Regions from separate parts of the Metabacillus sp. RB-C-LZQ-3-1 genome, predicted to be linked through region 1. Evidence: a T-box and tRNA genes for the amino acid it is inferred to sense, from the RefSeq annotation. Region 1 holds a T-box; the other holds one or more tRNA genes.
What was found. The T-box of region 1 lies ahead of AC4GZ8_RS07515 (valine--tRNA ligase). A T-box ahead of a tRNA ligase gene usually reads a tRNA of that ligase, here a tRNA-Val.

Region 1 (5,294 bases):
ATCGTTGACCCTTTTCCATTTGTTCCTGCTACATGAATGGTCGGGATTTTTTTTTCAGGATGATCTAGCTCAGCTAAAAGCCACTCCATTCTTTTTAAACCCGGCTTTACTCCAAATTTTAATCGATCATGAATCCAATTTATTGCATCATTATACTTTGTAAACAAGAATATTCCCTCCTTTTATCCATGTAAAAACTCGGGGGAACTAATCATAGTACCACCCGAGTCAACCTTTTATCCAATTTGTAACGGACAGTAATACCCACACCTCTGAGCTAGTTAAGCAGGAAGCAAAGGTGGGGGATAACTGTCCGTAAAAATCCGATAAGTTTCGCTACCATGCAATGAATGAATAACCCATTGCATGAAGTCTCACTTTAACCTCTTAGTTCTTGAATTCTAGCTAAAACAATTTCCCGTTTTTCTAGATAATCTTTTTCCTTTGCTCTCTCTTCCTCAATGACCTTTTCAGGAGCTTTCTTTAAGAAACCTTCGTTTCCGAGTTTCTTCTGAACACGCTCAACTTCTTTATCAAGCTTTTCACGTTCTTTTTCAAGTCGATTAATTTCTTCATCGATATTAATTAATCCTTCAATTGGCAGGATAATTTCTGCACCAGTTACAACGGCAGTCATGGATTTTTCGTTAGACGTAATGTCTGTTACGATATTTAATGAACTTGTGTTACAGAATTTTTCAATATAAGCACGGTTATGTTCTAGCTGAGTTAACACACCTTGATCTTTCGCTTTAATTTGCATTGGAATTTGCTTGCTCATTGGTGTATTCACCTCAGAACGAATGTTGCGAACCGCGCGTATGACTTCTACTAAAAGTTTCATCTCATTTGCCGCTTGATCATCTGTTAATTGTTCATTAACTGTTGGCCATGCTGACACTGTAATTGATTCACCTTCATGTGGTAGAGACTGCCAGATTTCTTCTGTAATAAATGGCATGAATGGATGTAATAATCTCATTGTGTTATCTAGGACATAAGCTAGGATAGAACGAGTTGTTTTCTTCGCTGCTTCGTCCTCCCCGTATAATGGAAGCTTTGCCATTTCGATGTACCAATCACAGAAATCATCCCAAATGAAGTTATAAAGTAAGCGCCCAACTTCACCAAACTCATATTTATCAGCAAGCTTTGTTACATTTTCAATCGTTTCATTTAAACGAGTTAAAATCCATTTATCCGCAACAGATTTCTCACCTGTTAAGTCAATTTCATCAAATGTTAAACCATCCATATTCATTAGGGCAAAGCGAGATGCATTCCAAATTTTGTTTGCAAAATTCCAAGTAGATTCCACCTTTTCATAGCTGAAACGTAAATCTTGACCAGGAGAGCTTCCTGTTGATAGGAAGAAACGTAATGAATCAGCACCGTACTGATCAATAACTTCCATTGGGTCAACACCGTTACCTAATGATTTACTCATTTTTCGTCCTTGCTCATCACGTACAAGTCCATGAATTAATACATCCTTGAATGGGCGTTTTCCTGTGAATTCAAGACCTTGGAAAATCATACGAGATACCCAGAAGAAGATAATATCATAGCCTGTTACAAGAGCATCTGTAGGATAATAACGTTTAAAGTCTACTGATTCTGTATCAGGCCAACCCATTGTTGAAAATGGCCATAATGCAGAACTGAACCAAGTATCAAGTACATCATTGTCTTGAGTCCAATTTTCAATATCTTCTGGTGGTTCTTGGTTTACATATACCTCTCCTGTTTCTTTGTGGTACCATGCTGGAATTCGATGTCCCCACCAAAGTTGACGGGAAATACACCAGTCACGGATGTTTTCCATCCAACGTAAATATGTTTTCTCAAATCGATCTGGTACAAAATTTACTTTTTCATCTGCTTCTTGAAGCTTGATTGCTTCATCAGCTAGTGGTTGCATTTTAACAAACCATTGTGTTGATAGATATGGTTCAACAACAGCACCGCTTCTTTCACTGTGACCTACAGAGTGCATGTGTTCTTCAATTTTAAATAGTACGCCTTGTTCTTGTAAATCCTTCACAATTTTCTTTCTACATTCAAAGCGATCCAAACCATGATAAATCCCTGCATTTTGATTCATTGTTCCATCTTCATTCATGACAAGAATACGTTCAAGGTTATGACGATTTCCTAGTTCAAAGTCATTCGGGTCATGTGCAGGTGTTATTTTAACAGCACCTGAACCAAATTCCATATCTACATAATCATCACCAACAATCGGAATTTCACGTCCGACAATTGGTAAGATCACTTTTTTACCAATTAAATGTTTATAGCGTTCATCTTCAGGGTGAACAGCTACAGCCGTATCTCCAAGCATCGTTTCTGGACGAGTTGTTGCTACTTCGATTGAACCAGAACCATCAGCAAGCGGGTAGCTCATATGATAAAAAGCACCTTGCACATCTTTGTAAATTACCTCGATATCGGAAAGTGCAGTTTTTGTTTGTGGATCCCAGTTAATGATATACTCTCCACGATAAATAAGTCCTTTGTTGTAAAGCGTGACAAACACTTCACGAACTGCTTTTGACAACCCTTCATCAAGTGTGAAGCGTTCGCGTGAATAATCCAGACCTAAACCAATCTTTGCCCATTGTTCACGAATATGCCCTGCATATTCTTCTTTCCACTTCCATGTTTCTTCAATAAATTTCTCCCGTCCTAAATCGTAACGGGATTTTCCTTCTTCACGAAGCTTAGCCTCTACCTTCGCTTGTGTAGCGATCCCAGCATGGTCCATTCCAGGAAGCCATAATACATCATAGCCTTGCATTCTTTTCATACGTGTTAAAATATCTTGCAAGGTTGTATCCCAAGCATGACCTAAGTGCAGCTTCCCTGTTACGTTTGGCGGGGGAATAACGATTGTGTAAGGCTGCTTCTTTTCATCCCCTGTTGCCTCAAAGTATTTTCCTTCTAACCAAAAGGAATAGCGGTTTTTTTCGATTGCATTTGGATCATATTTCGTTGGTAATGATAGCTGTTGTTCATTATTTTCCATTCCGTTTTTCTCCTTCACACTATATTTCTCCTTGGATTTTTTGATAGTAAAAATAAAAAACTCCCTTCATCCATAAAAGGACGAAAGGAGAAAATTTCGCGGTACCACCTTTTTTTATAGACTAAAACAAGCTTACCAAAAGCATGGATCAAGCCTATACACTCGATATGATAACGGTTTTCACCGACCTCTTCTACTATTCTTTCAAGGAAGTAACTCCTGGGCGACCTTCCAAAGCCTCAACTTAAGAAATCTTCCAGCATTTGATTTCTCTCTCTGTGAAGTGATGACAATGTACTCTTCCCAATCAACGTTTACTAAATATGTAGTTGTTCATTTTCATCTATTCTATATTACTAAACAATTCATTTTTTCGTCAATATTTTCACCATTTTTCATAACATTCATACAGGCACTTATCACATTTTTTTGCATAATTTACATTAGTGGACGATTTTAAGAAAAGCGCAAGTGCCTAGATCAGCCTCTGGCACTAAGAAAATTTGTTAATAGAAGGTGTTCTTTGCCTTCAATCTCCAAGCGCTTGCACGTTCTATGCGATCAAGGGCTAGGCTCTGGAGCTAGAAACTAAAGCGAAGTACTAATTTTATTCTTCCTTACCTCTGTAAAAATCTTGGTTGTTGAACATATTTTATGAACCATTTTCAAAAAAAGTGAGAAATTTTTTAGAGATTGTTCATGAGGAGGCGTTATGATATGAAAAAACGTTATAATCCATATTCTCTACCACCTTGGGTTAGACAAATACGTGAGGTTGGTATTCAAATCATTATTCCGCTAACCATTTTCCAAGGAATACGTACTGTTTTTTTTCCGACAACATTTGATGTTCTCCTGTTAGGAATCTTAATTGGTTTAGCTATTGCGTTACGTTATGATTGGATATAAACATCCTTGAGGGAAAGACATACAGATCTGTATCCTTCCCCTCTTTCTACTTCTATGTTTGAGCCTCTGCTTCCATTTTCTTTTTTTCTTCCATTTCAGATACTTTCATCACAAAATATTCAATATTTTTAAACTGCCAGTATGCCTTTATTAGCTGTTTATTTCTTTCCAGCTCCGAGCGCTGTTTTTTGTCTTTTTTATAGTTTTTTATTAGCTGGCATAGACGATCAGGATAAGCCAAATAACTTAAAAACAAGCTCATTTCTTCATCTGTAAAAGGGTAACCCTTCTGATAAGTATAAAACCAATTGATACAATCATCCGTTTGAACAGGATAAGTTTTTGAAGTTCTAATCAAAAATAGTAGAAAATCATCTATTGGTGATGCATAAGTTGACCGTTCAAAATTAGTTAAATACCCGTTCCCTTCATCATCATATAAAAAATGTCTTGCCGATATTTTTCCGTGAATTAATACAACCCTTGTAGACTTTTTATCTTCCATAAGATTAGACCATTCTTCAAGTTTTTTCTTTGAAAAATCAATGGCTCGTGATACTTCGGTGTAGTAAGTAATGGCTTGCAGTTCAAAAGGAGATAAGTAAATTTTTTGCTCAGACTGCTCAACAAAAGCCTCATACATCGCTTTTGAATTATCCCATTGCTTTATCATATTTCCATAATGATTTTTTACATCCTGTTCTTTTATATCCAATTTCTTTTCTGTTTTTTTATGAAGATTTGCTACCTCTTTAAATAAATATTGATGTCTGGCATCTCGTTCCTCTTCTTGTTCGTTTGTTAACAATGGCATTAAATAATAGTAATCACCATTATAATACGATAGAAACTGATGCTGGTTATTGCTAACGAGTGGCACAAAATGAGAAAATTTTTGCTCTTTTAACATTCTTAATGAGTCAACAAAATAAGGATTAAAATCCTTTGTGAGCTTTTTCAGCACAAAAGGCCCAGTATCTGTATAAACCTTTATTGCTTTTTTACTCAGCTCTTCGATATACTCTGGGTAAAGATTGTAATCACGTAACAGTTGTCGAATTTCACCAAGTTGGAATTCCACAGTCACACTCACCTCAATTCATTAGCTGATGAATTTAAAAAAACAGCTGAGGATCAGGAAGCCCCCATGCTGTTTTTCATTACTATATACTAAAAGTCCGTATCCTTATTTGCTCGTTGAGTAAGCTGGAATATAAAGGATTTGCCCTTCATAAACATCTTGATCTGCATGAAAATCATTTACTCGAACAATTTGCTGAATCGAAATGTCGTATCTTTCACTAATAGAATTAAGCGTGTCTCCCTGTTGAACAATACACATTTTTAAACGAGAGAA
Region 2 (5,294 bases), on a different contig from region 1:
TTAACACAAGCATTTAAGGCAATGAAGGGAGCGGTAACAGTTGAGCAATCATGATTGGTCATTTCAAACAAAATTACTTCATAATGAATCGAAAGTGGATCGCAGCACAGGATCGGTAAGTGTGCCCATCCACCATTCCTCAACCTTTCATCAATTTAATATTGATGAATTTGGAAAGTATGATTATGCACGGTCAGGAAACCCAACGCGGGAAGCATTAGAGCAAGCTATTGCAGAGCTTGAAGGCGGATCAAGAGGCTTAGCGTTTTCTTCAGGAATGGCTGCTATTTCTACCGCATTCTTATTATTATCACAAGGTGATCACGTATTGGTGACAGAGGATGTGTATGGGGGAACATTTCGTATTATTACAGATGTTTTAACTCGTTTTGGTATTGAGCATACGTTTGTAGATATGACAGATCTTCATCAGGTTGCATCTGAGATCAGACCAAACACGAAGGTCATCTATATGGAAACACCTTCAAATCCATTGCTAAAGGTAACAGATATTCAAGGCATCGTGAATTTAGCAAAAGCAAATGATTGCTTAACCTTTTTGGATAACACGTTTTTAACACCAGAGCTTCAAAGACCATTGGAGCTAGGTGTAGATGTTGTGCTTCACAGTGCAACGAAATTTCTGGCAGGTCATAGTGATGTCCTAGCAGGTCTTGCTGTAGTTAAGGACCCGGAATTGGGAGATCGTTTATATAAGTTGCAAAATGCATTTGGAGCAGTACTTGGCGTACAGGATGCGTGGTTAGTCCTTAGAGGCTTAAAAACACTACATGTTCGCCTGCAGCAATCACAAGCATCAGCGTTGAAGATCGCCGAGTTTTTATCAGAGCATCCAAAAGTAGAAGAGGTGTACTACCCTGGATTAAGCTTCCATCCAGGGCATGATACACAGCGATATCAAGCAGACGGGCCAGGAGCAGTGTTATCATTTAAATTAGCAGATGGGGATGCTGTAAGGACTTTAGTTGAGAATGTTCAGCTCCCAGTTTTTGCGGTAAGCTTAGGTGCGGTTGAATCGATCCTTTCGTATCCAGCGAAAATGTCACATGCAGCAATGCCGCCAGCAGAACGGGAAAAACGAGGTATTTCTGATGGGTTGCTGAGGTTAAGTGTAGGATTAGAAAAAGTTGAAGATTTGATTAAGGATTTCGATGCAGCTCTGGAGAAGGTTCCGGCTGTAAAGAAAAGTGAAAATGTGAATGTTTAAAGGATAGAGCTGACTCTTTTAGGGTCAGTTCTATTTTGTATTTATATAATTAAAGAGGGAGGAGGTTTACCAAATAATAAGCTTGATATTCGTTACAAACTATAGAGTTCTTGTATTAGGAATAAGATACTACATCGAAATATTAGAGAGCTAGCTTTCCTTCAAAGTGGGATAAATAGGAAAAAGGATTGAGATTCATATGCATGTACAGCATCATTCCATCATATATAAAAGAGAGCTTGCGCTTTAACTCAATTTTATAAAAGGGGGAACAGAGATGAAAAAAACGCGCCATAGCTTGTTGTTTATCTTCGTCCTTTCGTTCATGATGGTCCTTGCTGCTTGTAGCAGCGGAACTGATTCTGGGAATGCAAATGGGGAAGAAGGCACGACAGAAACCGAAAGCAATTCAGGTGAAAAGCAAGATTTAAGCCTACTAACAGGAGGTACAGGTGGAACGTACTATCCTCTCGGGGGCCAAATTGGGAAAATCATCACAGACAACACAAATGCCAACATTACACCACAAACATCAGGTGCATCAGCTGAGAACATGGAAACCTTAAGGGCGGGTGAAGCAGAAATCGCCTTTTCACAAACAGATATTGCGGCATACGCAATTGATGGACTAGAAATGTTTGAAGGAAACGCCATTGACAATATTCAGGCAATCGGATCTTTGTATCCGGAAACAGTTCAGCTTGTCACAACGAAAGATAGCGGCATTACATCAGTTGAAGACTTAAAGGGCAAAGCTGTTTCAGTAGGAGCACCTGGATCCGGAGCTTATATTAATGCGATGCAAGTATTAGAGGTTCACGGTTTAACAGATAAAGATATCAAACCGCAAAATCTATCATTTGATGAATCAACTGATGGTATTCAAGCAGGCACAATTGATGCAGCATTTATTACAGCTGGAACTCCAACAGGAGCAGTAGAAGCATTATCAGCTCAAAATGATATCGTAATTGTCCCGCTAGAGGATGACAAAATCCAAGCGTTAATTGATCAGTATCCATACTATGCGAAAGATACCGTTGCGGCAGGAACATATAATATTGAAGCAGATGTAAATACAGTAGCAGTAAAAGCGATGTTAGTAGTTACTGACGACTTAGATGAGGAACTAGTTTATGAGATGACAAAATCCTTATTCGAAAACACAGATAAAATCACACATGCTAAGGGCGAATTTATCACACCTGAAACAGCTCTTGAAGGACTAGGAAACCTGGAACTACATCCAGGTGCAGCTAAGTATTTTGAAGAAAAAGGCATTCAATAGAAGCAAAAAGGTTTAAATTTGAAAAGGAATGATGAGAATCGTGTCAAAATGGAAGAGGTTTGTCATATCGCCACTCCCATTTTGACATGATTCAAATATTTTCTGGGAAATAAGTCGAACAGTGATAGAGAAGAGGTATTGACTTAAAGTGATTAACTGAATATAATAGAATATGTAGCTTTAAGTGTTACATAAAATCAAATATTGATCCGATAGTTCAGTGGGAGAACACTACCTTGACAGGGTAGGGGTCGGGGGTTCGAATCCCTCTCGGATCATCGAATTGAAAAGCTCCAAACCCTTGCTAGATAAGGGTTTGGAGCTTATTTTATTTTACTAAAATGTCCGTTAACGGATATTTTCGGCTCGTAGCCATTAAGGTATTTATCAATCGTCCTCCGATCAACTCCCATGTCCGAGCCAATTTACTCTAATTAATTTTCATTTTCAAGCTCTCCATTAACATTTTTAATTTAGCATTAGTACAATTTGTAGTGTATCTAAAAAGTGAAAACTGCCTCTATTTGTCGGAGGAGCTGTTATGCGTTTTTTGTAAACATGTTAAATAGAATATTCTCGAATTTTTGGAGATTTTCACTTTTTGTGTAGAATATTAAAAATATTCAAAATTCTCATTGGAATATTTGGGAAATCATTATATAATTCTTGGTGTACTAGTATTTTAACTATACTAGTGTGGTTCAAGAGTGATTTTTTCACGAGTGTTTGTAAGCGTTATCAATCATTTAAGAGTAATAAAGGGCGCATTACTAGCTATCAGCTGGTGTGGTAGTATACATACGCGCAAGTTATATGAATAGGTGGTCTATTGGAGGTGAAGCATGAATTTATTATCGGAAACAAAAATAAATAATAAAGGGTCTATCAGGGATCATGTTTATACGGCAATAAAGACCCAAATCTTAAAATTAGAACTCGAGCCTGGAAGAAAGATTTCTGAAAAGGAAATAAGTGAAATATTACAAGTAAGCAGAACACCAGTTAGGGAAGCATTTCAAAAGCTAGCGCAAGAAGGGTTATTGGAAATCTATCCTCAAAGAGGAACGTTTGTATCAAGGATTAATCTAGAACAGGTGGAAGAAGCTAGGTTTATGAGGGAAAACATTGAAAGAGGAATTGCTCGACTTGCTTGTGAACATTTTCCTGAGGATTATTTTATCCAATTAGAAACCAATATTGCCATGCAGAAATTATTCGATGCTAAGAAAAATTTTACTAGACTTTATGAATTAGACGATCAATTTCATCAAATCCTTTTTGACGGCTGTAAGAAAAGCAAAACATGGGTAGTTTTGCAGCAGATGAACACCCACTTTAAAAGATTAAGAACTTTGCGTACATCCTCAGGGATGGAATGGGATTTTATTATTTATCAGCATGAACAGATTTTTAACCTTATTAAGAGTAGAGACGCAGATTCTGTAGAGAAGGTGATTACAGAGCATTTGCAGTTAGTGGGAATAGAAAAAAGAGTTTTAAAGGAAAAGTACCCTAATTATTTTGATTAAGTCTTAGGGTCTACGACCATTGGAAAATATCTTTAAGGAGGCAGAAAATTGATTAATGTAGCGATTATTGGGGCAGGAGCTATTTCGCCCGCACATATTAAGGGATATTTGGAATTTCCAGAGAAATGTAGAATTGTAGCCATATCAGATATTTATCAGGAAAAGGCAGCTGAACTTGTCAACGAATATAATCTCGAAGCTGTAACGGTTAAAGATTACAAGGAATTGCTGGATCGGAAGGATATTGATTTGGTTTCCGTTTGTACCCCCCCATACACACATGCTCAAATAGCCATTGATTTCTTAGATGCAGGTAAACATGTTTTGGTGGAGAAACCAATGGCTTCTTCATTGGAAGAATGTGATGCTATGAATGCAGCGGCTGACAGAAACGGCAAAATCTTATCGGTTGTGGCTCAGAACCGTTTCCTTAACCCAATGATGAAGTTAAAACACATACTGGAACAAGATTTGATTGGGCCAATTGTACACGTACAAGTGGATTCCTTTTGGTGGAGAGGTCACTGCTATTATGATTTATGGTGGCGAGGAACTTGGGAAAAAGAAGGCGGCGGTCCCACATTGAATCATGCTGTTCATCATATCGATATATTCCAATGGATGAATGGGATGCCATCTGAAATAACGGCTGTTATGAGTAATACCTCTCATGATAATGCGGAAGTAGAAGACATCTCGATTGCTATTGGACGATACAATAGCGGGTGTTTGGCACAGATTACAAGTTCTGTCGTCCATCATGGTGAGGAACAGCAATTAATTTTTCAAGGGAAAAATGCCCGAATTTCATCACCTTGGAAATTAAAAGCATCAAAATCCAAAGAAAATGGGTTTCCTGAGGAAGATACTCAATTAGAAGAAGAAATTCAACGTGCCTACGATGCACTTCCGGATATTCCATATGAAGGACATCCTGGACAGATTCACAATGTGTTAACAGCAATTGAAAATAATGAAGAAGTTATGATTGATGGATATCAAGGCAGAAAAACACTTGAATTAATTACAGCGATTTATGAATCGGCAAGCTTTGGAAAAACAGTGAAACTGCCATTAAAGGAGGATAGTCCTTTTTATACTAGAGAGGGGGTGTTAAAACAATCAGTTAAGTTCTATGAAAAAACAAAAGCCATTGAAAACTTCGGAACTAACTCTATAAGTCTATAAAAATTGTTTTAATTTGAAAAGATGCGGAGGAAACCAAATGGATAAAATGGATGGAATGAAT

Region 2: it encodes a tRNA-Val, which carries the amino acid that the T-box ahead of AC4GZ8_RS07515 (valine--tRNA ligase) is inferred to sense. The anticodon was not compared.

What each region holds. Positions count from the first base shown of each region.
Region 1 is NZ_JBZFLI010000004.1:8,324-13,617, reverse strand. Features, by position in the region: gene AC4GZ8_RS07520 (bifunctional folylpolyglutamate synthase/dihydrofolate synthase) at 1-167, opposite strand, end outside; gene AC4GZ8_RS07515 (valine--tRNA ligase) at 380-3,028, opposite strand; T-box leader at 3,102-3,348, opposite strand; gene AC4GZ8_RS07510 (YszA family small membrane protein) at 3,746-3,937, shown strand; gene ysxE (spore coat protein YsxE) at 3,990-5,018, opposite strand; gene spoVID (stage VI sporulation protein D) at 5,124-5,294, opposite strand, start outside.
Region 2 is NZ_JBZFLI010000027.1:12,857-18,150, reverse strand. Features, by position in the region: gene AC4GZ8_RS24190 (methionine biosynthesis PLP-dependent protein) at 1-54, shown strand, start outside; gene metC (cystathionine beta-lyase) at 41-1,228, shown strand; gene AC4GZ8_RS24180 (TAXI family TRAP transporter solute-binding subunit) at 1,506-2,516, shown strand; tRNA gene AC4GZ8_RS24175 (tRNA-Val) at 2,723-2,794, shown strand; gene AC4GZ8_RS24170 (GntR family transcriptional regulator) at 3,359-4,045, shown strand; gene AC4GZ8_RS24165 (Gfo/Idh/MocA family protein) at 4,094-5,233, shown strand; gene AC4GZ8_RS24160 (Gfo/Idh/MocA family protein) at 5,271-5,294, shown strand, end outside.